DNA from 4 places in the Streptomyces sp. NPDC002776 genome. Region 3 is predicted to be linked to each of the others. Evidence: riboswitches for the same ligand, from Rfam matches in the RefSeq annotation. Region 3 holds a riboswitch; each other region holds the start of a gene.
The links. Region 3 has a riboswitch for cyclic di-AMP ahead of ACWD11_RS25315 (peptidoglycan DD-metalloendopeptidase family protein). Riboswitches for the same ligand answer to the same signal wherever they lie in the genome.
Positions count from the first base shown of each region.

Region 1 (7,174 bases), on a different contig from region 3:
CTCCCCCGACCCGTAGGGGTCGGGGGAGGCGCCGCCGTTTCGCCGGTGGCCCGGAAGGGGGCCGCGCCGCTAACCCGCGCGGTGCACCACCGCGTCGCACAGCTCCATCAGCGCGGCCTTGGCGTCGCACTCGGGCAGGGGCGCCAGCGAGGCCCGCGCGTCCTGGGCGTACCGCACGGTGTCCCGGCGGGCCTGCTCCAGAGCCGGGTGCGCCCGCAGCGCGGCCAGCGCCTCGGCGTGCCGCACATCGTCGGTCAGGTCGGAGTCCAGCAGCTCGCAGAGCGCGATGTCCTCCGCGAGCCCCAGCCGCTGCGCCCGCTCCCGCAGCCGCAGCACGGGCAGGGTCGCGATCCCCTCCCGGAGATCCGTACCCGGCGTCTTGCCGGACTCGCGGGAGTCGGAAGCGATGTCCAGGACGTCGTCGGCCAGCTGGAACGCGACCCCCAGCCGCTCGCCGTACTGGGTGAGCACGTCCACCACCGTCTCGTCGGCGCCCGACATCATCGCGCCGAAGCGGCACGACACCGCCACCAGCGAGCCGGTCTTCCCGGCCAGCACATCGAGGTAGTGCTCGACCGGGTCGCGCCCGTCCTGCGGTCCCGCCGTCTCCAGGATCTGCCCGGTGACCAGCCGCTCGAACGCCTCGGCCTGGACCCGGACGGCCTCCGGGCCGAGGTCGGCGAGGATGTGCGAGGCGCGGGCGAAGAGGAAGTCACCGGTGAGGACCGCGACCGAGTTCCCCCAGCGGGTGTTGGCGCTCGGCACCCCGCGCCTGACCTCGGCCTCGTCCATCACGTCGTCGTGGTACAGCGTCGCCAGGTGGGTCAGCTCCACCACCACGGCCGACGGTACGATCCCCGGCGCGTGGCGGTCCCCGAACTGCGCGCTGAGCATCACGAGCAGCGGCCTGAACCGCTTCCCGCCCGCGCGCACCAGATGCTGGGCTGCGCCCGTGATGAAGGGGACCTCGCTCTTGGTGGCCTCGAGCAGTCCCTCCTCGACAGCCGCCAATCCGGCCTGGACATCGGCTTCCAGAGCCTGGTCCCGCACGCTCAGCCCGAACGGCCCGACGACGGTCACGAGGGGTCTCCTGTCTGCTGGTGTCTACTGGCGATTACGCGGTTTGTCGATAGGTCGCTGCCTTCACTCAAGTCAGCGTATCCGGTCACGTTTCGATCACCGCTGCCGCCCACCCGTCCACGACGGGCGGTATCGGATCACGGTGGTTATGTTTTTGATCACCTGATAAGAACGGATATAGATCGACTTACGTGGAAGCGGTGGAGCGTGTCTCGAGCCGAAGAGACAACCCGCACGGATGTCCGTATCCCCCTCGCGGACGGAACCATGCTGCACGTGCCCTGCGCCTTTTAGGTTGATTGCCAGATTTGGCGCGACTTGTGATCACGCGTGATGTGACTCACGCCCCCGAGTCCGCAGGCGCCTCTCGGACTTCCCCCGACACCCCTTCCCCAGCGGCCAGTTGAGACTTGGCACTCGCAAAGATGCACCCACCACGCACCCTGTGAACGAAGATCAAAACCCTGGATATGTGAATCCGCTACTTGTTTCGGACATGTGCTCTCGCATACGTTCCCGGCCTGTCGGGCGGACGCCTAATCCTGCCGCCGTCCGGCTCCACCGAGATTCTTCGTATGGCAGGAGCGGGGGAACCAGGTAAGTCGCCGACCCGGCACGTCTTCGGACGCGCCGGTGCGGCTCGGGGTGAAGTCGCGCGCCCTTCGCGGTGCGCGGCCGGGCAGCTCCCGCCCGAACCCGACAGCTCACCTCGCAGGCGCCGGAGAGGAACTTCGTCATGCCTGCTGCCGCTCAGCACCGTCCTGCCCGCACCAGCCGGGTCGCCCGCAAGCTCGCCGTCCTCGGCACCGGAGCCGCCGTACTCGCGCTGCCGCTCCTCGGGGCGACCACCGCCGCCGCGGCCACCCCGACCGTCACCACCGCCGCCTCGCTGGGGTACGCCAACAACCTGGACGGCTGGATCCGCGCGTCCCTCCAGGTCATGGCCCAGAAGGGGATCCCCGGCAGCTACAACGGCATCTACCGCAACATCATCCGGGAGTCCTCGGGCAACCAGTACGCGATCAACAACTGGGACTCCAACGCCGCCGCCGGCACCCCCTCCAAGGGCCTGCTCCAGGTGATCGACCCGACCTTCCAGGCGTACCACGTGTCCGGCACCTCGTGGGACCCCTACGACCCGGTCGCCAACATCACCGCCGCCTGCAACTACGCGGCGCAGCGGTACGGCTCGATCGACAACGTCTTCGGGGCGTACTGACCGGGCCCGTCACCGGAAGAGTCGTTCGAGGACGACGGCGATGCCGTCGTCCTCGTTCGACAGGGTGATCTCGTCGGCGACCGCCCTGAGTTCGGGATGGGCGTTGGCCATCGCCACGCCGTGGGCCGCCCAGTCGAACATCGGGATGTCGTTGGGCATGTCACCGAAGGCGATCGTCCCCTCCGGGCCGAGGCCCAGGTGATCCGCGGCCAGGGCGAGCCCGGTCGCCTTGGTGATGCCGCATGGCTGAAGTTCGACGGTCCCGGGCCCCGACATGGTGACCGTCGCCAGCGAACCCACCACCGAACGCGCCGTCGCCGCCAACTGGTCGTCGGACAGCTCGGGATGGCGCAGCAGCACCTTGCTGATCGGCGCGCCCCACAGGTCGTCACGCCGGCCGACGCGCACCGCGGGCAAGGTGGGGTGCGGCATCAGGTACCCGGGCTCGATCAGGGTGAGCCCGTCGACGCCGTCCTGGTCGACCGCCGCGTACACCTGTCCCACCTCGGCCTCGATCTTGCCGAGCGCGGTCTCGGCCAGCTCCTGGTCCAGGGTGACGGACCAGAGCAGACGGCCCGCGCCGGCGTCGTACACCTGCGCACCCTGCCCGCACACCGCGAGCCCCTCGCTGCCCAGGTCGTCCAGGAGCGGCCGCACCCTGGGCGCCGGCCGGCCGGTCACCACCAGGTGCCGGGCCCCCGCCTCCGCCACCCGCGCGAGTGCGGCCAGCGACCGGTCGGAGAGCGTGTCGTCGCCTCGCAGGAGGGTCCCGTCCAGGTCGGTGGCGATGAGTGAATATGCGATGGGTGCGGCCATGATCAGAGAATACGGACAGGACGCCCCCACGACTCAGCGCGAACCGGACGACCCCGGCGCCCCCCTGCGCCCCACGCGCCCCCTCCAACTCCCTTGTCCTCACCCGTTGCTGGTGACATGAGGGCACTGCCGTGACGCACGGGGCGGAGGGCAGGACGGGGCGGAGCGAGGACCGCGCGACACGGCCGCCAGCAGGCCCGGCGCACCTCGGGAACTGATCGTCCCGCTCCCTTGTGCACTGCCCAAGACGGGTGCCCCACCCGTAACGTGTGCGGCGACGACACGGACCCGTGGCACGCACGAGAGTGAGGCAGCACCCATGCCCCCCTTTGATGTCCCCGAGGGCGACCCCTTCGGCCCGCACAACCTTCCGTACGGTGTCTTCTCCCTCCCCGGCGAGGACAGCGAGCGCCGGGTCGGTGTACGGCTCGGCGACCACGTCCTCGACGCGGGCGCGGCGGCGCTGGCCCTGGGTTCCCCGTACGCCTCCCTGCTCGCCCGGCCCACGCTGAACCCGCTGCTGGCGGCGGGCCGCACCGCCTGGTCGGACGTGCGCCGCGCGCTGACCGCCTGGGTCACGGTGCCGTCCCACCGGGAGACCATCGAGCCGCTGTTCCACCCGCTCTCCGCGGTGGCCCTGCACCTGCCCTTCGAGGTCGCGGACTACGTGGACTTCTACGCCTCCGAGAACCACGCCCGGAACGTCGGCCAGATGTTCCGCCCGGACGCCGCGGACTCCCTCACCCCGAACTGGAAGCACCTCCCGATCGGCTACCACGGCCGCTCGGGCACGGTCGTGGTCTCGGGCACCGACGTCGTACGGCCCTCCGGCCAGCGCAAGGCGCCGGCCGACGCGGCGCCCGTCTTCGGCCCGTCCGTCCGCCTGGACATCGAGGCCGAGGTCGGCTTCGTGGTGGGCGTGCCGTCGGCGATGGGCGGCCCGGTCGGCCTCGGCGACTTCCGGGAGCACGTCTTCGGCCTGTGCCTGCTCAACGACTGGTCCGCGCGCGACATCCAGGCCTGGGAGTACGTCCCGCTCGGCCCCTTCCTCGGCAAGTCCTTCGCCACCTCGGTGTCGGCCTGGATCACCCCGCTGGACGCGCTGGAGGAGGCCCGGGTGGCCCCTCCTGAGCGCACCCACGACCTGCTTCCCTACCTGGACGACGCGGCCGAGGAACCCGCCGGTTACGACCTGCGCATCTCGGTCTCCCTCAACGGTCATGTGATCTCCGAACCTCCCTTCTCGACGATGTACTGGACGGCCGCCCAGCAGCTGGCCCACATGACGGTCAACGGCGCCTCCCTGCGCACCGGCGACCTCTACGGTTCCGGCACGGTCAGCGGCCCGGCGGAACGCGAGCGCGGCTCCCTGCTGGAGCTCACCTGGAACGGCCGGGACGTCCTGGAGCTCCCCGACGGCAAGCGGACCTTCCTGGAGGACGGCGACGTGGTGACGCTGTCGGCGTGGGCCCCGGGAGCGGACGGGGCGCGGGTGGGGCTGGGCGAGGTCACCGGGCGGGTGGTGGCCGGCGGGGCCTGACCCCACCGCCTGCCGAACGGCCATCACCCCCGCGGGAGTTGCCGCTCGCGGCCGCTCCCCTCGGGTCGAACGGTTCGATGGCCGCCGATGTCTGCCGCGTACCGCCGCTCGCCGTCATACTGGGCGGCGGACGGTGCGCGCGGGACACGCTCTCGCACCGCCCGCGCACAGCCCGCCCCGCAGCCGCCCTTGTCCCGACCAGGATCCGGAGCCCGTGGCATGACCGTCTGCCTGCTCCTGCTGAGCGCCGTCGCTCTGCTGGCCGCCGTGCCGGTACCGCGTTCCCTGACCCGGGCCATGTGGCCGGAGCGGGAGCCGGTGGTCGCGCTGTGGGTGTGGCAGTGCCTGGTCGCGACCGTGCTGCTGTGCTGTCTGACGGCCCTCGTCCTGGGCGCCGCCGCCGTCTTCCACACGGTCCGCGACCATGTCTTCGCGCCCGCGCCGCCCGCGGTGACCGCGGCGTACGACCTGTCCACGGCGCCGGTCTGGGCGACGGCCTTCACGCTGCTGCTGGCCTGCGGCGCCGCCTGGACGACGGCGATGCTGGCCCGTGAGCTGGTCGAGGCCCGGCGCAGTCGCGGCCAGGCCAGGGCCCACCTGCGCGAACGCGCCCCGGACCTGCCCGCCGGTCTCCCGGCCGCGCGCGGCCCCCTGCTGGTGCTGGAGGACGAGTACCCGGACGCCTGGTGGATGCCCGGCAACCCGCCCCAGCTGATCGTCACCACCGGCGCCCTGCGCCGCCTGACCGACCACCAGCTGGACGCCGTCCTCACCCACGAACGCGGCCACGCCCGGGCCCGCCACGACTGGCTGCTGCACCTGTCCACCGCATTGGCCACCGGCTTCCCCCGCATCCCCCTGTTCGCCCACTTCTGCGACCAGACCCACCGCCTGGTCGAGCTGGCCGCCGACGACACCGCGTCCCGCCGCTGCGGCCACCTGACCACGGCGCTGGCCCTGATCGAGCTCAATCAGCACCGAGGCGTCCTGTCCTGCGCCTCCAGCCACCGCCTGCTGGGCGAGCGCGTGGACCGGCTGCTGGAACCCCAGCCGCGCCTGGACCGCCGCCACCGGGTCCTGACGACCACCGCGGCGGCGCTGGTGCCCCTGCTCCCGCTGCTGATCGTCTTCGGCCCGGGGCTGACGGCGCTGGCCTAGCGGCGAAGGCGCGTCCCGCCCCCGGCCGACCCCTCACTCCCAGCCGTCAGGCTCCGGCTCCGCGTCCATCTCGGGCCAGTGATCCTCCTCGCCTTGAGACACGGACTGATTCCTGGGCTCGGACTCGGGCTCGGACTTCGACTCGGGCTCGGACTCCGCCGCGCCCTCGCCCAGCCCGGCCAGAACCCCGATCACGCCCTCCCCGTAGGTCGCCAGCTTCTTCTCCCCCACTCCGCCGACGCTCCCCAGCTCCCGCACCGACGAGGGCCAGACCGTGACGATCTCCCGAAGCGTCGCGTCGTGGAAGATCACATACGCCGGAACCCCCTGCTCCCGGGCCTGCTCGGCCCGCCAGGCCCGCAGCGCCTCGAACGCGGGCACCAGCCGCTCCGGCAACTCCACCACGGCGGCCCGGGCCTTCCGCTCCCCCTTGCCGGCCGACGCCGACCGCGAGGTCACCGGCTTCTTCGGCTCCTTGCGCAGCGGCACCTCCCGCTCCCGCCGGAGCACCGCCCCGCTGCCCTCGGTCAGCACGAGCGTGCCGTACTCCCCTTCGACGGCCAGCAGGCCCTGGGCCAGCAACTGCCGGATGACGCCCCGCCATTCACCCTCGCTCAGCTCCTCCCCGATGCCGAAGACGGAGAGCTGGTCGTGGTCGAACTGGATCACTTTGGCCGTGCGCTTGCCCAGCAGGATGTCGACGATCTGCACCGCCCCGAACTTCTGCCCCCGCTCCCGCTGCAGCCGCACCACGGTCGACAGCACCTTCTGCGCCGCGACGGTCCCGTCCCAGGTCTCGGGCGGAGTCAGGCAGGTGTCGCAGTTGCCGCAGGCGGACGCATCGGGGTCCTGGCCGAAGTAGGCGAGCAGCTGTCCCCGCCGGCACTGAGCCGTCTCGCACAGGCCGAGCATCGCGTCCAGGTGGGCCTCCGCCCGCCGCTGGAACGCCTCGTCGCCCTCCCCTGACTGGATCATCTTGCGCTGCTGGATGACGTCATTGAGTCCGTACGCCATCCACGCCGTGGACGGCAGCCCGTCCCGGCCCGCCCGGCCCGTCTCCTGGTAGTAGCCCTCGACCGACTTCGGCAGGTCCAGGTGCGCGACGAACCGTACGTCCGGCTTGTCGATGCCCATGCCGAACGCGATCGTCGCCACCACGACCAGCCCGTCCTCCCGCAGGAAGCGGGACTGGTGCGCCGCGCGGGTCCCCGCGTCGAGCCCCGCGTGGTACGGCACCGCCTCCACGCCGTTGCGGCTGAGGAACTCCGCCGTCTTCTCCACGGAGTTGCGCGAGAGGCAGTACACGATGCCCGCGTCCCCGGCGTGCTCCTCGCGCAGGAAGCTCAGCAGCTGCTTCTTGG
Region 1 is NZ_JBSFVG010000001.1:706,891-714,064, forward strand. It holds gene ACWD11_RS03345 (polyprenyl synthetase family protein) at 70-1,080, opposite strand; cyclic di-AMP (ydaO/yuaA leader) riboswitch at 1,630-1,813, shown strand; gene ACWD11_RS03350 (transglycosylase SLT domain-containing protein) at 1,817-2,299, shown strand; gene ACWD11_RS03355 (HAD family hydrolase) at 2,309-3,115, opposite strand; gene fahA (fumarylacetoacetase) at 3,435-4,655, shown strand; gene ACWD11_RS03365 (M56 family metallopeptidase) at 4,875-5,813, shown strand; gene recQ (DNA helicase RecQ) at 5,847-7,174, opposite strand, start outside.
Region 1: linked by a shared signal. The riboswitch ahead of ACWD11_RS03350 (transglycosylase SLT domain-containing protein) and the one ahead of ACWD11_RS25315 (peptidoglycan DD-metalloendopeptidase family protein) in region 3 are both predicted to bind cyclic di-AMP.

Region 2 (7,174 bases), on a different contig from region 3:
CTCACCTACGGGGCGCTCATGCTGACGCGTGAACTGGATCCGACGCGGACCATTGTGGACCGCGGCACTGACAACCCGGACCAGGACCCGGCGTCGCCCGTCCGCCCCGGCGCGGAGAGGGGCCTCCGCTCACGGCTGCCCGCAGGCTACGCGATCCGCTGTCGGCATCCGCCCTCGGCGTACGCGGCCCGGGAACTTCGCCGCGGCCCCGCACGCTTGCATACAGTGGCAGGACCGGCAGGAAAACCGCGGTTTCGAGACCGCGTCCGCGATCGAAGGGACGTACATGCCCATGGGTCACACGGCCACCACCCAGGCAGGCTCCGGAGGCCTGACAGCGACCGAGCACCGCCTGGCCAACGGCCTGCGCGTGGTGCTCTCGGAGGACCACCTGACCCCGGTCGCGGCGGTGTGCCTCTGGTACGACGTCGGCTCGCGCCACGAGGTCAAGGGGCGCACCGGCCTGGCTCACCTTTTCGAGCACTTGATGTTCCAGGGCTCCGCCCAGGTCGAGGGCAACGGTCACTTCGAGCTCGTGCAGGGCGCGGGCGGCTCGCTCAACGGCACCACCAGCTTCGAGCGCACCAACTACTTCGAGACCATGCCCGCGCACCAGCTGGAGCTCGCCCTCTGGCTGGAGGCCGACCGCATGGGCTCGCTGCTCGCCGCCCTGGACGACGAGTCGATGGAGAACCAGCGCGACGTCGTGAAGAACGAGCGCCGCCAGCGCTACGACAACGTCCCCTACGGCACGGCCTTCGAGAAGCTGACCGCTCTCGCCTACCCCGAGGGCCACCCCTACCACCACACGCCGATCGGTTCGATGGCCGACCTGGACGCGGCGACCCTGGAGGACGCGCGCGCGTTCTTCCGTACGTACTACGCGCCCAACAACGCCGTGCTGTCGATCGTCGGCGACATCGACCCCGAGCGGACGCTCGCCTGGGTGGAGAAGTACTTCGGCTCCATCGCCTCCCATGACGGCAAGCCCGCCCCGCGCGACGGCTCGCTGCCGGAGATCATCGGCAAGGAGCTGCGCGAGGTCGTCGAGGAGGAGGTCCCCGCGCGGGCGTTGATGGCTGCCTACCGCCTCCCCGAGGACGGCACGCGCGCGTGCGACGCGGTCGACCTGGCCCTGACGGTGCTCGGCGGCGGCGAGTCCTCCCGCCTCTACAACCGTCTCGTACGCCGTGACCGCACGGCCGTCGCCGCCGGGTTCGGCCTGCTGCGGCTGGCCGGAGCGCCCTCGCTGGGCTGGCTGGACGTGAAGACCTCCGGTGACGTCGAGGTCCCGGTCATCGAGGCGGCCATCGACGAGGAGCTCGCCCGGTTCGCGGCGGAGGGCCCCACGGCGGAGGAGATGGAGCGCGCCCAGGCCCAGTTGGAGCGCGAGTGGCTGGACCGGCTCGGCACGGTCGCGGGCCGCGCCGACGAACTGTGCCGCTACGCCGTCCTGTTCGGCGACCCGCAGCTCGCCCTCACCGCCGTGCAGCGGGTGCTGGAGGTGACCCCCGAGGAGGTCCAGGAGGTCGCCAAGGCCCGCCTGCGCCCCGACAACCGCGCGGTGCTCGTCTACGAGCCGACGGTCCCCCCGGAGACCGTCGAGGAGCCCACCGAGGACCTGGAGTCCGCGGCCACCGTGGAAGCAAGCGCCCACAACGAGGAGACGGCCAAGTGACCGAGCTCGCCACCATGGAGTTCCACCCCCGGCCCGAGGCGGGCGAGCCGAAGGTCTGGGCCTTCCCGGCGCCCACGCGCGGGTCCCTCGACAACGGCCTGACGGTCCTGCGCTGCCACCGCCCCGGCCAGCAGGTCGTCGCCGTCGAGATCCTGCTGGACGCGCCCCTGGAGGCCGAGCCGGCCGGTCTGGACGGCGTCGCCACGGTCATGGCGCGGGCCTTCTCCGAGGGCACCGACAAGCACTCCGCCGAGGAGTTCGCCGCCGAGCTGGAGCGCTGCGGCGCCACCCTCGACGCGCACGCCGACCACCCCGGCGTCCGGCTCTCCCTCGAAGTGCCGGTCTCCCGCCTGCCCAAGGCGCTCGGGCTGCTCTCCGACGCCCTCAGGGCGCCCGCGTTCGCCGACAGCGAGGTCGAACGGCTGGTCCGCAACCGGCTGGACGAGATCCCGCACGAGCTGGCCAACCCCTCCCGGCGCGCCGCCAAGGAGCTGTCCCGGCAGCTCTTCCCGGCGACCTCGCGCATGTCCCGCCCGCGCCAGGGCACCGAGGAGACCGTCGCCGCCATCGACTCCGCGGCCGTACGCGCCTTCTACGAGCGCCATGTGCGCCCCGCCACGGCCACCGCCGTGGTCGTCGGCGACCTGACCGGCACCGACCTCGACGCGCTCCTCGCCGACACCCTCGGCTCCTGGACCGGCTCCGCCGCCGAACCCCGGCCGGTGCCCCCGGTCACCGCCGACGACACCGGCCGGGTCGTCATCGTGGACCGCCCCGGCGCCGTCCAGACGCAGCTGCTGATCGGCCGCGTCGGCCCCGACCGGCACGACCGCGTGTGGCCCGCGCAGGTCCTCGGCACCTACTGCCTCGGCGGCACCCTCACCTCCCGCCTGGACCGCGTTCTGCGGGAGGAGAAGGGTTACACCTACGGGGTGCGCTCCTTCGGGCAGGTGCTGCGCTCCACCCCCGACGGCACCGGCGCGGCGATGCTCGCCATCAGCGGCTCCGTCGACACCCCCAACACCGGTCCCGCGCTCGAGGACCTGTGGAGGGTGCTGCGCACCCTCGCCGAGGGCGGGCTCACCGACGCCGAGCGGGACGTCGCCGTACAGAACCTCGTCGGGGTGGCGCCGCTGAAGTACGAGACGGCCGCCGCCGTGGCGAGCACCCTGGCCGACCAAGTGGAGCAGCACCTGCCGGACGACTACCAGGCCACGCTCTACCGCCGGCTCGCCGAGACCGGCACCGTGGAGGCCACCGCGGCCGTCGTCAGCGCCTTCCCGGTGGACCGGCTGGTGACCGTGCTCGTCGGCGACGCGGCGCAGATCAAGAAGGCCGTCGAGCCCCTCGGAATCGGTGAAGTCACCGTCGTGACGGCCGAGTAGAGACACCCTCGGATGTGAACGTGCTGTCACGCGCGTGTGGGGCCCTGGTGACGGAAGCGTCACCAGGGCCCTTCCATGTCCGATTTGAGGGAGAGGTTGCCTGTCTGCTCTGTGGCGTGCGCTACAAAAACCGCGATCCGTTTGGGGATTGAAAGTTGCGGCGTTTAGCGTCATCCGGGCTGTTCGTCAGGCAGTGCGCCGCACCCGCGGCACCGGACAGTCATCGCCGAGTCCCCGTACGGCGCGAGCCAGGGGAGCCGGGGACCCATCGCAGTCCCTGGGGTGAATCGGACGCCCGCGCGTGAGCGAGGGGGTCCGTAGGAGACCTTCCTGCTCCGAACCCGTCAGCTAACCCGGTAGGCGAGAGGGAAGGAAAGGACCAGCCACTACATGGCGTTCACGCGCGCCACCGGGAAGCACCGACGTCCCAGCCGGATGCAGCGCACCACCGCCCGCGCGGCGGGTGTCGCGGCCCTCACCACCACCGGCGTCATCGGCACCCTCGCGAGCCCGGCGCTCGCCGCGGAGGCCGCGCCCGAGCAGACCGGTCTCACCCCCGTCATCACCATCGGCGACTCGGTCGCCCAGCAGATCGACGCCCAGGCCGCCGCCCAGCAGCAGGCCGCCGACGAGGCGGCGGCGAAGCAGGCGGCCGAGGAGGCCGCCCGCAAGAGGGCCGCCGAGGCGGCCGAGAAGGCCCGCGAGGCCAAGGAGCGCGCCGCCCGCGAGGCCGAGCGCAAGCGCCTGAACACCTTCGTCTCCCCGATCTCCGGCTCCTACGTCTCGACGAGCTACAAGGCCGGCGGCGCCGTCTGGTCCTCCGGCACCCACACCGGCGTCGACTTCCACGCCGCCACCGGCACCCCCGTCCGCTCGGTCGGCATGGGCACCGTCGTGGAGGCCGGCTGGGGCGGGGCGTACGGCAACCAGGTCGTCATCAAGATGCACGACGGCACGTACACCCAGTACGGGCACCTGTCGTCCGTCGGCGTCTCGGTCGGCCAGAGCGTCACCCCGGGCCAGCAGATAGGCGTCTCCGGCGCGACCGGCAACGTCACCGGGGCGCACCTGCACTTCGAGGCCCGCATGAGCGCGGAGTACGGCTCGGACATCGACCCGGTCGCCTACCTCCGCTCGCACGGCGTGAACATCTGACGGCACCCGCCCCGCGCTGCCCGGACCCCGGCTCACCGAGCCGGGGTTTTGGCGTTTGCGACCCCCCGCTGTCCAAAAAATATGCATGGATTCCGTCCCCCCTTCGGAAATTCCGGCTCATTGGAATAGAGTCACTGAACACACGTCAGTTGTCGACGTTTCACGGGGATTAAAGCGGAGGTCGGGTCATGCGTATTCCGGCGCACTCGGTATGCACGGCGATCCGGGACGACATCGTCGCCGGTGTCTACGAGCGCGGCAGCCGACTCACCGAGGAACTGCTCGCGCGCCGCTACGGCGTCTCGCGCGTCCCCGTCCGGGAGGCCCTGCGCACGCTGGAGGCGGAGGGCTTCGTGGTGACCCGGCGGCACGCGGGCGCGTGCGTCGCGGAACCGACCGAGCAGGAGGCCGCCGACCTGCTGGAGATGCGCTCGCTGCTGGAGCCGCTCGGCGCCGCCCGGGCTGCCCAGCGGCGCACCGAGGCACATCTGAAGGTGCTGCGCGGCCTGGTGCGGCTCGGTCAGGAGCGGGCCAGGCGGGGCAACAGCGAGGATCTGCGCTCCCTGGGCGGCTGGTTCCACGAGACGCTCGCCCAGGCCTCCGGCAGCCCCGCCCTGACCTCGATGCTGACCCAGCTGCGGCACAAGATCGCCTGGATGTACTCGGTGGAGGCGTCGGCCGCCCCCGTGGACGCCTGGGCGGAGCACGGGGCGATCGTGGACGCGGTGGCCCGCGGCGACAGCGAACGCGCGCGGGCGATCACGGCCGTGCACACCGAGCGCTCCAGCGGCACGCACCGACTGCGGTTCCCCGCCGGGGAGCGTGTGAGGAATTCGCAACATCCCGTAAACATGTCGGGCCTCCGGCATTAACATGCGCGCCGTATACAAAGAAGGCGTAATTCCCGGGGGATTATTTCCGCTGCCCGGAATCGGGAAATGCGAAGGGCTCGCCCGGTAATTCGGACGAGCCCGGTGAGGAGGCGGCGGCTGCCGCGCCCGGTATTCGCTCAGACGGTCTCGGGGAGTTCCTCGAGGCCCTCGGAGACCAGCTTCGCCAGACGGTCGAGAGCGGCGTCCGCGCCCTCGGCGTCGGAGGCGAGCACGATCTCCTCGCCGCCCTGGGCGCCCAGGCCCAGGACCGCCAGCATGGAGGCCGCGTTGACGGGGTTGCCGTCGGCCTTGGCGATCGTCACCGGGACGCCTGTGGCCGTGGCGGCTCGGACGAAGATGGAGGCGGGGCGGGCGTGGAGGCCCTCGGCCCAGCCGACGTTGACGCGGCGCTCAGCCATGTGATGCTGCCCTTCAGGTTCTCAGGTTGTCTAGACCAGTGTTCCACAACGCGAAGCGTGCCCGGTACGGTCCTGCGTCCCGTCCCGCGCGTGACCGTCGGACCGCGGCCTCGATCCGACACCCGTCCTCCACAGACTGCCCCGCGCCGTTGTCGTACGCGAGCCGTAGTCTGGGCCCCATGCAGAGCGCGTCGGACCGGCACGAGTACCCCGCCCACTGGGAAGCCGACGTGGTGCTGCGCGACGGCGGCACCGCGCGCATCCGCCCCATCACCGTTGATGACGCCGAGCGCCTGGTCAGCTTCTACGAGCAGGTCTCGGACGAGTCGAAGTACTACCGCTTCTTCGCGCCCTACCCGCGTCTGTCCGCCAAGGACGTCCACCGCTTCACGCACCACGACTTCGTGGACCGGGTGGGACTCGCGGCCACCATCGGCGGCGAGTTCATCGCCACCGTACGCTATGACCGCATTGGTGCCGACGGAATGCCCGCCTCCGCGCCCGCCGACGAGGCCGAGGTCGCCTTCCTCGTCCAGGACGCCCACCAGGGACGCGGAGTCGCCTCCGCCCTGCTCGAACACATCGGCGCCGTCGCGCGGGAGCGCGGGATCCGCCGGTTCGCGGCCGAGGTGCTGCCCGCCAACACCAAGATGATCAAGGTGTTCACGGACGCCGGGTACACCCAGAAGCGCAGCTTCGAGGACGGGGTCGTCCGGCTGGAGTTCGGCCTGGAGCCGACGGACCGCTCGCTCGCCGTGCAGCACGCGCGCGAGCAGCGCGCCGAGGCGCGATCCGTCCAACGGCTGCTGGCTCCCGGCTCGGTGGCCGTCATCGGCGCCGGCCGGACCCCCGGCGGGGTGGGCCGCGGAGTCCTCGACAACATCCGGCAGGGCGGCTTCCGCGGTCCGCTGTACGCCGTGAACCAGGCGTTCCCCGAGGACCTGAAGGAACTCGCCGGGGTGCCCGCGCACCGATCGGTGCGCGACATCGACGGGCATGTCGACCTCGCGGTGGTCGCCGTGCCCGCCGAACAGGTCCCCGAGGTCGTCACCGAGTGCGGTGAGCACGGCGTGCAAGGGCTGGTCGTGGTCTCCGCCGGCTACGCCGAGAGCGGCCCCGAGGGCCGGGAGCGCCAGCGCGAACTCGTCCGGCACGCACGCGCGTACGGCATGCGCATCATCGGGCCGAACGCCTTCGGCGTCATCAACACCTCGGTGGACGTACGGCTCAACGCCTCCCTCGCGCCCGAGATGCCGCGGCCCGGGCGGATAGGGCTGTTCGCCCAGTCCGGTGCCATCGGCATCGCGCTGCTGTCCCGGCTGCACCGGCGCGGCGGCGGGGTCACCGGGGTCACCGGGGTGTCCACCTTCGTCTCCTGCGGCAACCGCGCGGACGTGTCCGGCAACGACGTCCTGCAGTACTGGTACGACGACCCGGACACCGATGTCGCCCTGATGTACCTGGAGTCCATCGGCAACCCGCGCAAGTTCACCCGGCTCGCCCGGCGTACGGCCGCCGCGAAGCCGCTGGTCGTGGTGCAGGGCGCGCGGCACGGCGGGGCGGCTCCGCAGGGGCACGCGGTACGGGCGACGCGGCTGCCGCACGCCACCGTGTCGGCGCTGCTGCGGCAGGCCGGGGTGATCCGGGTGGACACGATCACCGAAC
Region 2 is NZ_JBSFVG010000008.1:272,265-279,438, reverse strand. It holds gene ACWD11_RS18895 (M16 family metallopeptidase) at 287-1,678, shown strand; gene ACWD11_RS18890 (M16 family metallopeptidase) at 1,675-3,063, shown strand; cyclic di-AMP (ydaO/yuaA leader) riboswitch at 3,278-3,441, shown strand; gene ACWD11_RS18885 (M23 family metallopeptidase) at 3,454-4,218, shown strand; gene ACWD11_RS18880 (GntR family transcriptional regulator) at 4,407-5,090, shown strand; gene ACWD11_RS18875 (HPr family phosphocarrier protein) at 5,228-5,509, opposite strand; gene ACWD11_RS18870 (GNAT family N-acetyltransferase) at 5,689-7,174, shown strand, end outside.
Region 2: linked by a shared signal. The riboswitch ahead of ACWD11_RS18885 (M23 family metallopeptidase) and the one ahead of ACWD11_RS25315 (peptidoglycan DD-metalloendopeptidase family protein) in region 3 are both predicted to bind cyclic di-AMP.

Region 3 (7,174 bases):
TCCAGATCCTGGAGTCCCTGGGCCTGCGGCAGCGGCGTCTGGAGATCGTCTCGTGCCCCTCCTGCGGGCGCGCCCAGGTCGACGTCTACAAGCTGGCCGACGAGGTGACGGCGGGCCTGGAGGGCATGGAAGTGCCGCTGCGGGTGGCCGTCATGGGATGTGTGGTCAACGGTCCCGGCGAGGCGCGGGAGGCGGACCTGGGGGTCGCCTCCGGCAACGGCAAGGGGCAGATCTTCGTGAAGGGCGAGGTCGTCAAGACCGTGCCCGAGTCGAGGATCGTGGAGACCCTCATCGAGGAGGCGATGAAGATCGCCGAGCGGATGGAGCAGGACGGCGTCGGGTCGGGGGAGCCGGCCGTCACCGTGAGTTGAGCACCACGGACCGAAGGGGGCCCGCACATGACGATTCTGGAGAGCATCCGGGGACCACGCGACCTGAAGGCGCTGTCCGAGCCGGAACTTCGGCAACTGTCCGAGGAGATCAGGGAGTTCCTGGTGCACGCGGTCGCCAGGACCGGCGGGCACCTCGGGCCCAACCTGGGGGTGGTGGAACTCACCGTCGCCCTGCACCGGGTCTTCGAGTCGCCGGTCGACCGCATCGTGTGGGACACCGGCCATCAGAGCTATGTGCACAAGCTGCTGACGGGGCGTCAGGACTTCTCCAAGTTGCGCGGCAAGGGCGGCCTGTCCGGCTACCCCTCGCGCGAGGAGTCCGAGCACGACATCGTAGAGAACAGCCACGCCTCCACGGCGCTGGGCTGGGCGGACGGGCTCGCCAAGGCCCGCCAGGTGCAGGGCGGGAAGGGCCATGTCGTCGCGGTCATCGGCGACGGTGCGCTGACCGGCGGGATGGCCTGGGAGGCGCTGAACAACATCGCGGCCGCCAAGGACCGGCCGCTGATCATCGTCGTCAACGACAACGAGCGGTCCTACGCCCCGACCATCGGCGGCCTGGCCAACCACCTCGCCACCCTGCGCACCACCGACAGCTACGAACGGGTCCTGGCCTGGGGCAAGGACGTCCTGCTGCGCACGCCCCTGGTCGGCCACACCCTCTACGAGTCCCTGCACGGCGCCAAGAAGGGCTTCAAGGACGCCTTCGCCCCGCAGGGCCTGTTCGAGGACCTGGGCCTGAAGTACGTCGGGCCCATCGACGGGCACGACATCGGCGCCGTCGAGTCCGCGCTGCGCCGCGCGAAGCGCTTCCACGGGCCCGTCCTGGTGCACTGCCTCACGGAGAAGGGCCGCGGCTACGAACCCGCCCTCGCGCACGAGGAGGACCACTTCCACACCGTCGGTGCGATGGACCCGCTCACCTGCGAGTCCCTCGTCCCCGCGGGCGGGCCTTCCTGGACGTCGGTGTTCGGCGACGAGATCGTGAAGATCGGGGAGGAGCGCGAGGACGTCGTGGCGATCACGGCGGCCATGCTGCACCCGGTGGGGCTCGGCAGGTTCGCCCAGCGGTTCCCGGACCGGGTCTGGGACGTCGGCATCGCCGAGCAGCATGCCGCGGTGTCCGCGGCGGGGCTCGCCACCGGCGGGGTCCATCCCGTCGTCGCCGTCTACGCCACCTTCCTCAACCGCGCCTTCGACCAGCTCCTGATGGACGTGGCCCTGCACAAGTGCGGGGTGACCTTCGTCCTGGACCGGGCGGGGGTCACCGGAGTCGACGGCGCCTCCCACAACGGCATGTGGGACATGTCGATCCTCCAGGTCGTGCCCGGCCTCAGGATCGCCGCGCCGCGCGACGCCGACCAGCTGCGGGCGCAGCTGCGGGAAGCCGTCGCCGTGGACGACGCGCCGACCCTCGTCCGGTTCCCCAAGGAGTCGGTGGGCCCGGCGATCCCGGCGGTGGACCGGGTCGGCGGCCTGGACGTGCTGCACCGCGGGGAGCGGCCCGAGGTGCTGCTGGTCGCCGTCGGCGTGATGGCCCCCGTCTGCCTCCGGGCCGCGGAGCTGCTCGCGGCCCGGGGCATCGACTGCACGGTGGTGGACCCACGCTGGGTCAAGCCCGTCGACCCGGCGCTGCCCGCGCTGGCCGCCGGACACCGGCTGGTGGCCGTCGTGGAGGACAACAGCCGGGCCGCCGGGGTGGGCGCCGCCGTGGCGCTGGCCCTCGGTGACGCCGACGTCGACGTGCCGGTACGGCGCTTCGGCATCCCCGAGCAGTTCCTCGCCCACGCCAAACGCGGCGAGGTACTGGCCGACATCGGCCTCACCCCCGTCGAGGTCGCCGGACGGATCGGCGCGAGCCTGGCCGTCCAGGAGCCAGTCAAGGAGACAGCGGAATGACCACGGAGTTCGACCTCGGCGCACTGCTGGCCGAGCGCGGAGCCGAGCGCTACGAGCTGCACGGCAGATACCTGAACCACCAGCTCCCGCGCATGCTGCACACCATCGGCTTCGACAAGGTCTACGAGCGCGCCGAGGGCGCCTACTTCTGGGACGCCGAGGGCCAGGAACACCTGGACATGCTCGCCGGGTTCGGGGTGATGGGCCTCGGCCGCCATCACCCCGTCGTCCGCAAGGCGCTGCACGACGTCCTCGACGCCCAGCTCGCCGACCTCACCCGCTTCGACTGCCAGCCCCTGCCCGGACTGCTCGCCGAGAAGCTGCTCGCGCACAGCCCGCACCTGGACCGGGTGTTCTTCGGCAACAGTGGCACGGAGGCGGTCGAGACCGCGCTGAAGTTCGCCCGGCGGGCGACCGGCAAGGCGCGCGTCCTGTACTGCGACCACTCCTTCCACGGCCTGACCACCGGCTCCCTGTCCGTGAACGGCGAGGACGGCTTCCGCGACGGCTTCGGGCCGCTGCTGTCCGACACCGCCGTCCCCCTCGGTGACCTCGACGCCCTGGCCCGGGAGCTGAAGAAGGGCGACGTCGCCGCCCTGATCGTCGAGCCGATCCAGGGCAAGGGCGTGCACGAGGCCCCGCCCGGCTATCTGCGGGCCGCCCAGGACCTGTTGCACCGGCACAAGGCGCTGCTCATCGCCGACGAGGTGCAGACCGGGCTCGGCCGGACCGGGGACTTCTACGCCTACCAGCACGAGGACGGGGTCGAGCCGGACCTGGTCTGCGTGGCCAAGGCGCTCTCCGGCGGCTATGTGCCGGTCGGCGCCACCCTCGGCAAGGACTGGATCTTCAAGAAGGTCTACTCCTCGATGGACCGGGTGCTGGTGCACTCGGCGAGCTTCGGCTCCAACGCACAGGCCATGGCGGCCGGCCTCGCCGTGCTCTCGGTCATCGAGAACGAGCAGATCGTCGCGAACGCCCGCGCCACCGGCGAGCTGCTGAAGTCCCGGCTCGCGGCCCTGGTCGACAAGTACGAGCTGCTCGCCGACGTACGCGGCCGGGGCCTGATGATCGGCATCGAGTTCGGCCGGCCCTCCTCCCTGAAGCTGCGCAGCCGGTGGACCATGCTCCAGGCGGCCCGCAAGGGACTCTTCGCGCAGATGGTCGTCGTACCGCTGCTCCAGCGGCACCGGATCCTCACCCAGGTCTCCGGCGATCACCTCGAGGTGATCAAGCTGATTCCGCCGCTGATCGTCGGGGAGCGGGAGGTCGAGCGGTTCGTGGACGCCTTCACCGAGGTGATGGACGACGCGCACAGCGGGGGCAGGCTGATGTGGGACTTCGGCAAGACGCTGGTGAAGCAGGCCGTCGCCAACCGGTAGGGCCACCCCGTGGCGGGCTTGCCTCTGAGGCAAGAAATTTGCCGTAGAGGCAAGGCTCCGGCTGAATGGAGGGCATGAGCTCTCCCGAGACCGGGCCGGACGGCGACCTGCCCGCGGTGGCGCCGCAGCTGCGAGCCCTGCGACGCCAGGCCGCCCTCACCCTGGAGGCCGCGGCCCGCGCCGCCGGTCTGTCGCCGGCCCACCTCTCCCGTCTGGAGACCGGACAGCGCCAGCCCTCGCTGCCGATGCTGCTCTCGCTCGCGCGCATCTACGGTACGACCGTCTCGGAACTGCTCGGCGAGACGGTCGCCGACCGGGACGCCGTCATCCGCGCCGCCGACATGGAACCGACGGCGGCCGGCGGCTGGACGTACCGGCAGGCGGGCGCGCCCGGCCGGGGGATGCAGGCGCTGCGGCTGCACGTCCCCTTCGGCTCCCAGGGCGACATCGTGCGGGTGCACCCCGGCGAGGAATGGCTCTACGTCCTCACCGGGCGGCTGAGGCTGCGCCTCGGGGACACCGCGCACCGGCTCGCACCGGGCGACAGCGCCCACTTCGACTCGCTCACCCCGCACCGCATCGCCGCCCTGGACGCGGACGGCGTGGAGCTGCTGTTCGTCCACACCCTGCTGCAGAGCCCCACGGCCGCCCTGTGCCTGGGCCCGACCCCCGGAGAGACGCCATGAGCGACATGGAGGAGAAGTTCCCGCGCGCCCTGTGGATCCGGCTGGTCATCTACCTGGCGGTGGGCCATGTCTTCGCCGCGTTCATCTATCTGCTCTTCGAGCTGGGGGCCGGGCAGTAGCCGCCGGGCTCAGTCGAGCAGCCGCTCCCGCAGCCGCTCCCGGATCTCCGCGGTGATGCCGAGCCCCTGCTCCAGGTAGGTGTCGACGTCGCCCCAGGTCTCCTCGATGGTGTCGAAGGCCGCCGTGAGGTACTCGGCGCGCGCGTCGAAGAGCGGGCTGAGCAACTCCATGACCTCGGGGGTGTGGGTGTTGTTGCGCTGCACCTTGTAGCGGCGGTGCTTGGCGTTGGACTCCAGGTAGTCGGCGAGGATCGCTTCTCGCTCCACGCCGAGGGCGAGCAGCGTCACCGCGATCGACAGGCCGGCCCGGTCCTTGCCCGCCGCGCAGTGCATCAGGGCCGGAACGCTGTCCTCGGCCAGGGAACGCAGCACCTGGGAGTGCTCGGCGGTGCGCTCCTTGACGATCGTGCGGTACGACTCGATCATCCGGTTCGCGGCCTTGCCGTCGTCGAGGATCTGCCGCAGCTGCTCGATCTCGCCGTCGCGGACCATCTTCCAGAACTCGGCGCCGTCCGCGGGGTCCGACAGCGGGAGGTTCACATTCCGGACACCCGTGAGCTCGACGTCGGGGCCCTCCAGCTTCTGGTCCGCCACATTGCGGAAGTCGAAGATCGTGTGCAGGCCGAGGGAGTCGAGGAACGCCGTGTCCTGCTCGGTCGCGTGCGCGAGGTGGCCGCTGCGGAACAGCACGCCGTAGCGCACCCGCCGTCCGTCCGTGGTCGGCAGCCCGCCCACGTCACGGAAGTTGCGCACTCCGGCCAGCTCGGGCTCGGTCGACGGGACCTGCTGCGTCACTGGGGCTCCTCCCACCGGATCCCGCCGGCTCGGCTCGCCGACGGGCACGCCTTGACGATACGACATGCATACCGGCCGCTCATTGAATGCGGCAAAACGGGCGAACACCGTGGAAACCCTGCTGATTCACCGCCGGTTAGCGCGTCGACCATGATGTGACAGTTCTCCATCTGCGCCGCTTCTGAGCGTTCTGTCCGAATTGCAGCCTTCCTTCCAACTCGCTCTGGGATAAAGGGGTGTGGAGCAGCGTCACGTGAGCAGCGTCATATCCGTGACCGAGTGTCGCCCGTCATGTTCACGTAATTCACCCGTTTCTCAAGGGCGTTTGCGGGAACGGCCCCTCCTTAATGCACGCAAAGTGACGAGGAATTCCCACAAGGGATCAAGAGGTACGGCTTCATGTGGAACCTTCTGCTTGTCCCTTTGCGTCTTGGTCGCTTACGTTCGCCACCACTCCGAGCGGAACGCCTAATCCTGCCGCTGCTCGGAACCCGCACCCACTCACCCGTGCACGGCAGGAGCGGGGGACCCACAGGCACCACCGCCTGGTCCGGTTCCCGGAACAGGCTCGGGGTCAAGTCGCGCCCAGCGCGCGGCCGGACATCTCCAGTCCGCACCCGACAGCTCACCTCGTAGGCGCCGGAGAGGAAATCGCCATGCCCGCGAAGGGTAAGCACCGCCGTCCCAAGGCCCTGCGCTTCACTCGCTCGATCGCCGTCGCCGGCACCGGTGGCGCCGCACTCGCCCTCCCGCTCCTGGGGGCCACCGGCGCCCACGCGGCCCCGTCGCAGTCCGTTCCGGAAAAGGCCGTTCAGTCGGTCCAGACCGCGGACAAGAAGGCGGCCGAGCAGAAGGCCACCGCGAAGAAGGCCACCGCCACGACGTACACGGTGCGCTCGGGGGACTACCTTTCGAAGATCGCGAACGAGCAGAACGTCAGCGGTGGCTGGGAGAAGCTCTACGCGGACAACCGTGAGGCCGTCGGCGACGACCCGGCGCTGATCCACCCCGGCCTGAAGCTGTCGATCGGCAAGAGAGCCGCCACGACGGACACCGCCGAGAAGCCGGCCGCCAAGTCCTCCACGAAGTCCTCGTCCGCCGAGTCCTCCTCGTCGAGCTCCGCCAAGTCCTCCGAGGCCGCGGAGTCCTCGCAGGCTCCGGAGTCCGAGGCGGCCACCACCTCGCAGGCCGCGCAGAGCTCCGCCGGCGGCTTCAGCTCCCCCGTCTCCGGCGCCGGGGTCGGCACCGCCTACAAGGTCGCGGGCAGCATGTGGTCCAGCGGCTACCACACCGGCGTCGACTTCGTCGTGCCGACCGGCACCTCCCTGAAGGCCGTGGGCGCGGGCACCGTCGTCTCGGCCGGCTGGGCCGGCGCGTACGGCAACCAGGTCGTCATCCGGCTCGCCGACGGCCACTACGCGCAGTACGCCCACCTGTCCTCGCTGTCCGTCTCCAGCGGCCAGTCGGTGACGGCGGGCCAGCAGGTCGGTCTCTCCGGCTCGACCGGCAACTCGACCGGCCCGCACCTGCACTTCGAGATCCGCACCACGCCGGACTACGGCTCGGACGTCGACCCGGTCGCCTACCTCCGCGCGAAGGGCGTCTCCGTCTGACGGACGCGCCGCTGAGGAACCACCTGTCCGACACGCCACCGAAGGCCGGACCCAGATCCCCGGGTCCGGCCTTCGGTGTTTTTATTCCGGAATTGGTGAAGCCTTGAAGAGTGGGGTATCTCACCGACCGTCAACCCCTGCCTACGGTCGCGTAGGTCACATTAGAAGGTGAATCATGACCCGATGTGGCAGACGATTCGAAGAGTGACAACAGAGCAGTGATCGGGTCGTACGTGGCGCTGGGGGACAGCTTCACCGAGGGCGTCGGCGACCCCGGCCCGGACGGGG
Region 3 is NZ_JBSFVG010000013.1:156,964-164,137, forward strand. It holds gene ispG (flavodoxin-dependent (E)-4-hydroxy-3-methylbut-2-enyl-diphosphate synthase) at 1-371, shown strand, start outside; gene dxs (1-deoxy-D-xylulose-5-phosphate synthase) at 399-2,291, shown strand; gene ACWD11_RS25295 (aspartate aminotransferase family protein) at 2,288-3,673, shown strand; gene ACWD11_RS25300 (helix-turn-helix domain-containing protein) at 3,748-4,359, shown strand; gene ACWD11_RS25305 (DUF6126 family protein) at 4,356-4,478, shown strand; gene ACWD11_RS25310 (tyrosine-protein phosphatase) at 4,488-5,273, opposite strand; cyclic di-AMP (ydaO/yuaA leader) riboswitch at 5,758-5,927, shown strand; gene ACWD11_RS25315 (peptidoglycan DD-metalloendopeptidase family protein) at 5,930-6,886, shown strand; gene ACWD11_RS25320 (SGNH/GDSL hydrolase family protein) at 7,105-7,174, shown strand, end outside.

Region 4 (7,174 bases), on a different contig from region 3:
CGGCTTGACCCCGAAGAACGCCGGCTCCCACAGCACCAGGTCGGCGAGCTTCCCGGTCTCCACGGACCCGACCTGCCCGGCGATGCCCTGGGCGAGGGCGGGGTTGATCGTGTACTTGGCGACGTACCGCCGTACCCGGAGATTGTCCGCGCGCCCGTCCCCGGGCAGTGCTCCCCGCCGCCCCTTCATCACATGCGCGGTCTGCCAGGTCCGCATGACGACCTCGCCGACGCGTCCCATGGCCTGCGAGTCGGAGGAGATGATCGAGATGGCGCCGAGGTCGTGCAGGATGTCCTCGGCGCCGATGGTCGAGGGCCGGATGCGGGACTCGGCGAAGGCGAGGTCCTCCGGCACCGCGGGGTTCAGGTGGTGGCACACCATCAGCATGTCGAGGTGTTCCTCGGCGGTGTTGACGGTGAACGGCCGCGTCGGGTTGGTGGAGCTGGGCAGCACATGCGGCTCGGAGACCACGGTCATGATGTCCGGCGCGTGCCCGCCGCCCGCGCCTTCGGTGTGGTAGGCGTGGATGCCCCGGCCGCCGATGGCGGCGAGGGTGTCACCGACGAACCCGGCCTCGTTCAACGTGTCGGTGTGGATGGCGACCTGGATGCCGGTGCGGTCGGCGACGGTCAGCGAGGCGTCGATGACGGCGGGCGTGGAGCCCCAGTCCTCGTGCAGCTTCAGCCCCATCGCGCCGCCGCGGATCTGCGACAGCATCGCCTCGTGCGAGACGGTGTTGCCCTTGCCGAGGAAGCCGACGTTGAGGGGGTACTGCTCCATTGCCTCCAGCATCCGCGCCAGATGCCAGGGCCCCGGCGTCACGGTGGTCGCCTTGGAGCCCTCGGCCGGTCCGGTGCCGCCGCCGATCAGCGTGGTGATCCCCGCCGCCAGCGCCTCGTCGGCGATCTGCGGGCAGATGAAGTGGACGTGCGCGTCGATGGCGCCGGCCGTGAGGATCCGGCCGTTGCCCGAGATGATCTCGGTCTCGGGGCCGATGACGAGGTCGGGGTGGACCCCGTCCATGGTGTCGGGGTTGCCCGCCTTGCCGAGGCCGGTGATCCGTCCGTCGCGGATGCCGACGTCCGCCTTGACGATCCCCCAGTGGTCGATCACGACCGCGCCGGTGATCACCGTGTCCGGGGTGCCTTCGGCGCGCGTGGCACGCGACTGTCCCATGGACTCGCGGATGACCTTGCCGCCTCCGAACACGGCCTCGTCACCGGAGAGTCCGGGGCCGCCGGAGCGGTCCTCCTCGATCTCGACCAGCAGATCGGTGTCGGCGAGCCGGATCCGGTCGCCGGTCGTCGGGCCGAACAGGTCGGCGTACGCGGCCCGGGAGATCTCAGGCATCGAGGGCACCTCCGGTCTCCCCGCGCAGTCCGGGCACGACGCGGGCGCCGGCCAGCGGGACGAGTTCGACGTCGACGGGGATGCCGGGCTCGAAGCGCACGGCGGTGCCGGCGGCGATGTTCAGGCGCTTGCCGCGGGCGGCGGCACGGTCGAAGTCCAGGCCGGGGTTGGCCTCGGCGAAGTGGTAGTGGGAGCCGACCTGGACGGGCCGGTCGGCGGCGTTCAGGACGGTCAGCCGGGTGACCTCGCGGCCCTCGTTGAACACGACGGGCTCGTCCGCGAACAGGATCTCTCCGGGAATCATCGCAGCCCCCTCAGACGATCGGTTCGTGGACGGTGACGAGCTTGGTGCCGTCCGGGAAGGTCGCCTCGACCTGGACGTCGTGGATCATCTCCGCGATGCCGTCCATGACGTCGTCCCGGGTGAGCAGCTTGCGTCCGGAGGCCATGAGCTCGGCGACCGTACGGCCGTCCCGCGCGCCTTCGAGGATGTGCGAGGTGATGAGGGCGACCGCCTCCGGGTGGTTGAGCCTGAGCCCGCGGGCCCGGCGCTTCTCGGCCACGTCGGCCGCCACATGGATCAGCAGTCTCTCTTGCTCGTGCGGGGTCAGTTGCACAGCCCACCTCACAGTCCTCGCTCCGGACCGTGCGGGGCCCGGTTGCCGCTGCCACGGGCAAAGTCCCTGGTGGCGTGGAGGGAGGCTAGTTGGACCGGGTTTCGGGCACGTTAACCGAGCTGTGACCCGTCAGGGGCCCAGGGCGCCGCCTCCGGAGCTGCCGGCCGGGCGGAAGCCGGTGGGGGGGCCGGGCGAGCGATCCGGCGGCCCGGACCGAGGAACTGACGCGCATTCGGGCCCCACGTCGGCGCGCGCACTGCGGGTGTTGGACGGCGAGCGCCGCACGGCTCGTGTCACGCTGCCGCCTCGCTCGGACAGTTGACGCAGGTGAGCCCGGTCCGGCCATTCGGCGATGGCGTCGAGGCGTCCGGACCGGAGTCGAAACGGACCAAAGGAGGTACCCCCTTTCGGCGTAGTCGTGTCTCCTGCCGTGGGCCCGTCAGGGTTGCGCAACGAGGCTAGGCCCTCACCCGAAAGAGACGTTCCGGTGCTGGTCCGGGCATCCTCCGTAGCCTCGACGCTGGTTCGAACGGAGCAGTGTCCACCCGAACGGGTGAGTGGTGAGTAACGCCACAAATCCCCGGTTCCGTTGGGATTTTCGGACATCCGTGAGCCAAGATCCCTGACTGACGACAAGCCCCCGCCACCACGGCGGGGCGATCCGGGCGGACGCCGAGTCCTGCCGCCGCCCGGATGACCGGTCGACAGGAGTGGATCGGCAGGAGTGGAGGACCCGAGCACGACGGGTCGCCGGCACGGATGTCCGTGCCGAGCAGCCCTTGGGGTGAAGCCGCATCGCGGCCGGGCAACTTCGCCAGCCCGAATCCGACAGGTCATCCTTCACAGGCGGCTGACGAAGGGTTGCGCATGACTGCGCTCAATCGTGTCCCGTCGCTCATGGCCCGGGCCGGTACGGCTTCGGCTCTGACCATCGCCGCCGTGGGCGGTTCGCTCGTGGCCCCGGGCCTCTCCGCGGAAGCGGAGGCGGCTACGCCGGCGACGAAGGCACTCCAGGTCGCGGCCTCCAAGAAAGGCTCCCCGTACAAGTACGGCGCCACGGGCCCGTACCGCTTCGACTGCTCCGGGCTCACGCTCTACTCGTTCAAGAAGGCGGGCAAGAAGCTGCCTCGTACGGCGGCCCAGCAGTACAACAAGACACGCCACATCTCCGCCAAGAGCCGCAAGGCCGGCGACCTCGTGTTCTTCCACTCGGGGTCGAACGTCTACCACGTCGGCATCTACGCCGGGAAGGGGAAGCTCTGGCACGCCCCGAAGACCGGGGATGTGGTGAGGCTGCAGAAGATCTGGACCAAGAGCGTCTGGTACGGCCGGGTGAGCTGACCGGCCGCCACCCGAAGGGCGGTGGCGCCCCTGACACGCCGCCGCCCTGACGGGTGCCCGAGTGACCGCCGCGAGGAGCCGGACCGCTCCCGGGGCGGTCAGCGCTGTACCGCCCGCAGGGGCGCTCGCTAGGGCTCCTGCTGACCGGCGGTGGTGACCGGCTGGGCCGGTACGGTCCAGGGAAGTTCGATGGAGACCGTCTTGCCGCCCTCACGGGTCGGCCTGACTCTGAGTCGGCCGCCGCACTCGGCGGTCAGCCAGCGGATGATGACCAGACCGCGGCCGTTGTCCTGCTGGACAGCGGCCGGCAGTCGTTTGGGGAACCGCGGGTGGCTGTCGGTGACCCCGATGCGCAGGTGTTCGTCATGGCTCAGTTCGAGGTCCACCGTGAAGGTGGGTGACTGGCCGAGGGTGTGCTGTACGGCGTTGGTGGCGAGTTCGGAGACGATGAGCCGGATGGTGTCGGCCACGTCCGTCCCTGCGGGCAGTCCCCATTCCTCGAGAGTGCTGACCACATAGCCGCGGGCCGCGGAGACCGAGGCGGGATCGCTCGGCAGAGTGACGGATGCTTCCAGATGGTCTGCCATGGCGGCGTCGTCCCTTTCCCACGGGACCGCGGTCCGACACGGAGCGGATGGTTCGAGTACGGTCCCGGACTGGTGCTTCCTCGCCAGACTGCCATTACCGCGCCGGTCACGGTGGCGATCCACCAAGATATGCATATATCTGTCGCTCGATGCGGTGAACTCTGCGACGCGAGAGCGTATTTGGGCGGCCCGGTTGAAGTAAGGAGTAGCGCATGCAGCACGGTCCCGCGGTACGCCGCCGGAAGCTGGGCGCCGAACTGCGTGCGTTGCGCGCCGGTGCGGGGCTCACCAGTGGTGAGGCGGCGCGGCTGGTGGGCTGGCACCAGTCGAAGGTCAGCCGGATCGAGACCGGCGCCAGCGGGGTGAAACCGGCCGATGTGCGGTTACTGCTGGACGCCTACGCCGTCGCCGACTCCCAACTACGGGAGTTGCTGCTGGTATTGGCGGGCTCCGACGACGGCGCGGGCCGGCACCACTGGTGGCACGCCTACCGCGGGGTGCTGCCGCCGACCTACCGGGACTTCATCAGCCTGGAGTCCCAGGCGAGCGCGTTGCGCACGCTGGAGACCTCCGTGGTGCCGGGGCTGCTCCAGACGCCCGAGTACGCCCGGGAGGTGACCCGGGCCGCGGTAGGCGGCCTGGACGACACGGACGAGCGCCTCGACACGCTGGTGGAAGTGCGGCTGGCCCGGCAGGACGTGCTGCGCGGCGAGCCGCCGCTGGAGCTGAGCGCGGTGCTCGACGAGGCGGTGCTGCACCGGGAGATCGGCGGCCCCGGGGTGATGGCCCGGCAGCTGTGGCAGCTGGTGGAGGCGGGACGCCTGCCACAAGTGCGGCTGCAGGTACTGCCGTTCACGGCCGGGGCGCACATCGGAGTCACCGGGCCTTTCGTTATTTTCTCATTTTCGCGCACTTCTGATCTGGACGTGGTTGTTCTCGACCACTTGACGAGTAGCCTCTACCTCGAACGGAAAGAAGACCTCCAGGCGTACACGGAGGCCTTCACCACCCTTCAGATCCACGCCCTTTCGCCCGAGGAATCGCTGGATTACATCGCCGGGCTAGCTGACGGCGCGTAAGGAGGCACCATGACTGCACTGCCTCGGAACGTACCTTCCAGTACCGAACTGCACGACGTGCAATGGCTGCGCAGCAGTTACAGCACGGGTGCGAACAACTGCGTGGAGACCGCTCGGCCGCTGACCGGCCCCTGCGCCGGACTGTTCGCCGTACGCGACTCCAAGGCCCCGGCCGGACCCGCGCTGCTCTTCTCCCCCGAGAGCTGGGCGGACTTCACGGCCGCGATCCGGTCCTGACAGTTGCGATCAGGTTCCGAGCAAGCACCGAGCAAGTTCTGATCAGCGTCCATCAGTTCCACGGCGGCAGGGCCGTGTCACGCCGACTCATGGTCGTGTCTCGCCGATGACCCGTACAGCGCGTTCGATCTGACCGCCCGTGAGATCCGCGCGGGCGGTCAGCCGCAGCCGCGAGATGCCGTCGGGCACGGAAGGAGGACGGAAGCAGCCCACGGCCAGACCCGCCGCCCGGCAGTCCGCCGCCCAGCGCAGAGCCCCCTCGGGGGACGGCGCGCGCACGGAGACGACCGCCGCGTCCGGACGCACCGCCTGATGGCCCGCGGCCGTCAGGCGGGCGTGCAGTTCGCTCGCCACCGCACGCGCCCGGGCCGCCCGCTCCGGCTCCCGGCGCAGCAGCCGCAGCGCCGCGAGGGCGGCACCGGCCGCGGCGGGGGCGAGTCCGGTGTCGAAGATGAACGTCCGGGCCGCGTTGACCAGGTGGTCGATGACCCGGGCCGGGCCGAGCACGGCACCGCCCTGGCTGCCCAGTGACTTGGACAGCGTCACCGTGACCACCACATCGTCGGCGCCGGCCAGCCCCGCCGCGTGCGGAGCGCCCCGGCCGCCGTCGCCGAGCACGCCCAGGCCGTGCGCGTCGTCCACGACCAGGCCCGCCCCGTACTCTCGGCACGCCTCGGCGAGCCCGGCCAGCGGGGCCGCGTCGCCGTCGACCGAGAAGACCGTGTCGGAGACGGCGACCGCCGGCCCGTCGTGCGTCCGCAGCGCCTTGCGCACGGCGTCCGGTTCGGCGTGCGCGACCACCTGGGTCGTGCCGCGGGCCAGCCGGCAGCCGTCGATCAGCGAGGCGTGGTTGCCGGCGTCGGACACGATGAGCGAGCCGTGCGGCCCGAGCGCGGTGACCGCGGCGAGGTTGGCCGCGTAGCCGGAGGAGAAGACCAGCGCCGCCTCGAAGCCACAGAAGTCCGCCAGCTCCCGCTCCAGCTCGCCGTGCAGCTGGGTCGTACCGGTGACGAGCCGGGAGCCGGTGGCGCCGCCGCCCCAGGTCCGCGCCGCGCGCGCGGCGCCCTCAGTGACGTCGGGGTGGTGGGTCAGGCCCAGGTAGTCGTTGCCGGCCAGATCCAGCAGCGGCGAGTCGGCCGGGCGAGGGCGCAGCGTCCGTACGAGTCCGGCGCGGCGGCGCAGCTCCGCCTGCTCGTCGATCCAGCCGAACGCCATGAGTCCTCCGGAGATTTTGTAGGCAGCGCACAGACACTAGCGGGACGACCAGGCACCCACGGTGTGGCAATACCCACACGTCGAAGGGGCCGAGTTGTACGAACTCTCCTTGGCCGGGGACCACTCCTTAGGACAGGATCAGCTCTCATGGACCTGCTGAACACGCTGCTGGACAAGGGGCTGCGGCGCGAGCTGCCGACCCGCGAGGAGGCCCTGGCCGTCCTCGCCACCTCCGACGACGACCTGCTCGATGTGGTGGCCGCGGCCGGCAAGGTGCGCCGGCACTGGTTCGGCCGCCGGGTGAAACTGAACTACCTGGTCAACCTCAAGTCCGGCTTGTGCCCCGAGGACTGCTCCTACTGCTCGCAGCGGCTCGGCTCGACCGCCGGCATCCTCAAGTACACCTGGCTCAAGCCGGACGAGGCCTCCAAGGCGGCGGCCGCCGGTCTCGCGGGCGGCGCCAAGCGGGTCTGCCTGGTGGCCAGCGGACGCGGCCCGACCGACCGTGACGTGGACCGGGTCTCGGACACCATCAAGGCGATCAAGGACCAGAACGAGGGTGTCGAGGTGTGCGCCTGCCTCGGGCTGCTCTCCGACGGCCAGGCCGAGCGGCTGCGCGAGGCGGGCGCCGACGCCTACAACCACAACCTCAACACCTCCGAGGCCACCTACGGCGACATCACCACCACCCACACCTACGCCGACCGCGTCGACACCGTGCAGAAGGCGCACGGCGCCGGTCTGTCCG
Region 4 is NZ_JBSFVG010000011.1:164,236-171,409, reverse strand. It holds gene ACWD11_RS22940 (urease subunit alpha) at 1-1,350, opposite strand, end outside; gene ACWD11_RS22935 (urease subunit beta) at 1,343-1,654, opposite strand; gene ACWD11_RS22930 (urease subunit gamma) at 1,665-1,967, opposite strand; cyclic di-AMP (ydaO/yuaA leader) riboswitch at 2,706-2,831, shown strand; gene ACWD11_RS22925 (C40 family peptidase) at 2,835-3,308, shown strand; gene ACWD11_RS22920 (ATP-binding protein) at 3,437-3,895, opposite strand; gene ACWD11_RS22915 (helix-turn-helix domain-containing protein) at 4,108-4,974, shown strand; gene ACWD11_RS22910 (DUF397 domain-containing protein) at 4,984-5,211, shown strand; gene ACWD11_RS22905 (8-amino-7-oxononanoate synthase) at 5,299-6,426, opposite strand; gene bioB (biotin synthase BioB) at 6,574-7,174, shown strand, end outside.
Region 4: linked by a shared signal. The riboswitch ahead of ACWD11_RS22925 (C40 family peptidase) and the one ahead of ACWD11_RS25315 (peptidoglycan DD-metalloendopeptidase family protein) in region 3 are both predicted to bind cyclic di-AMP.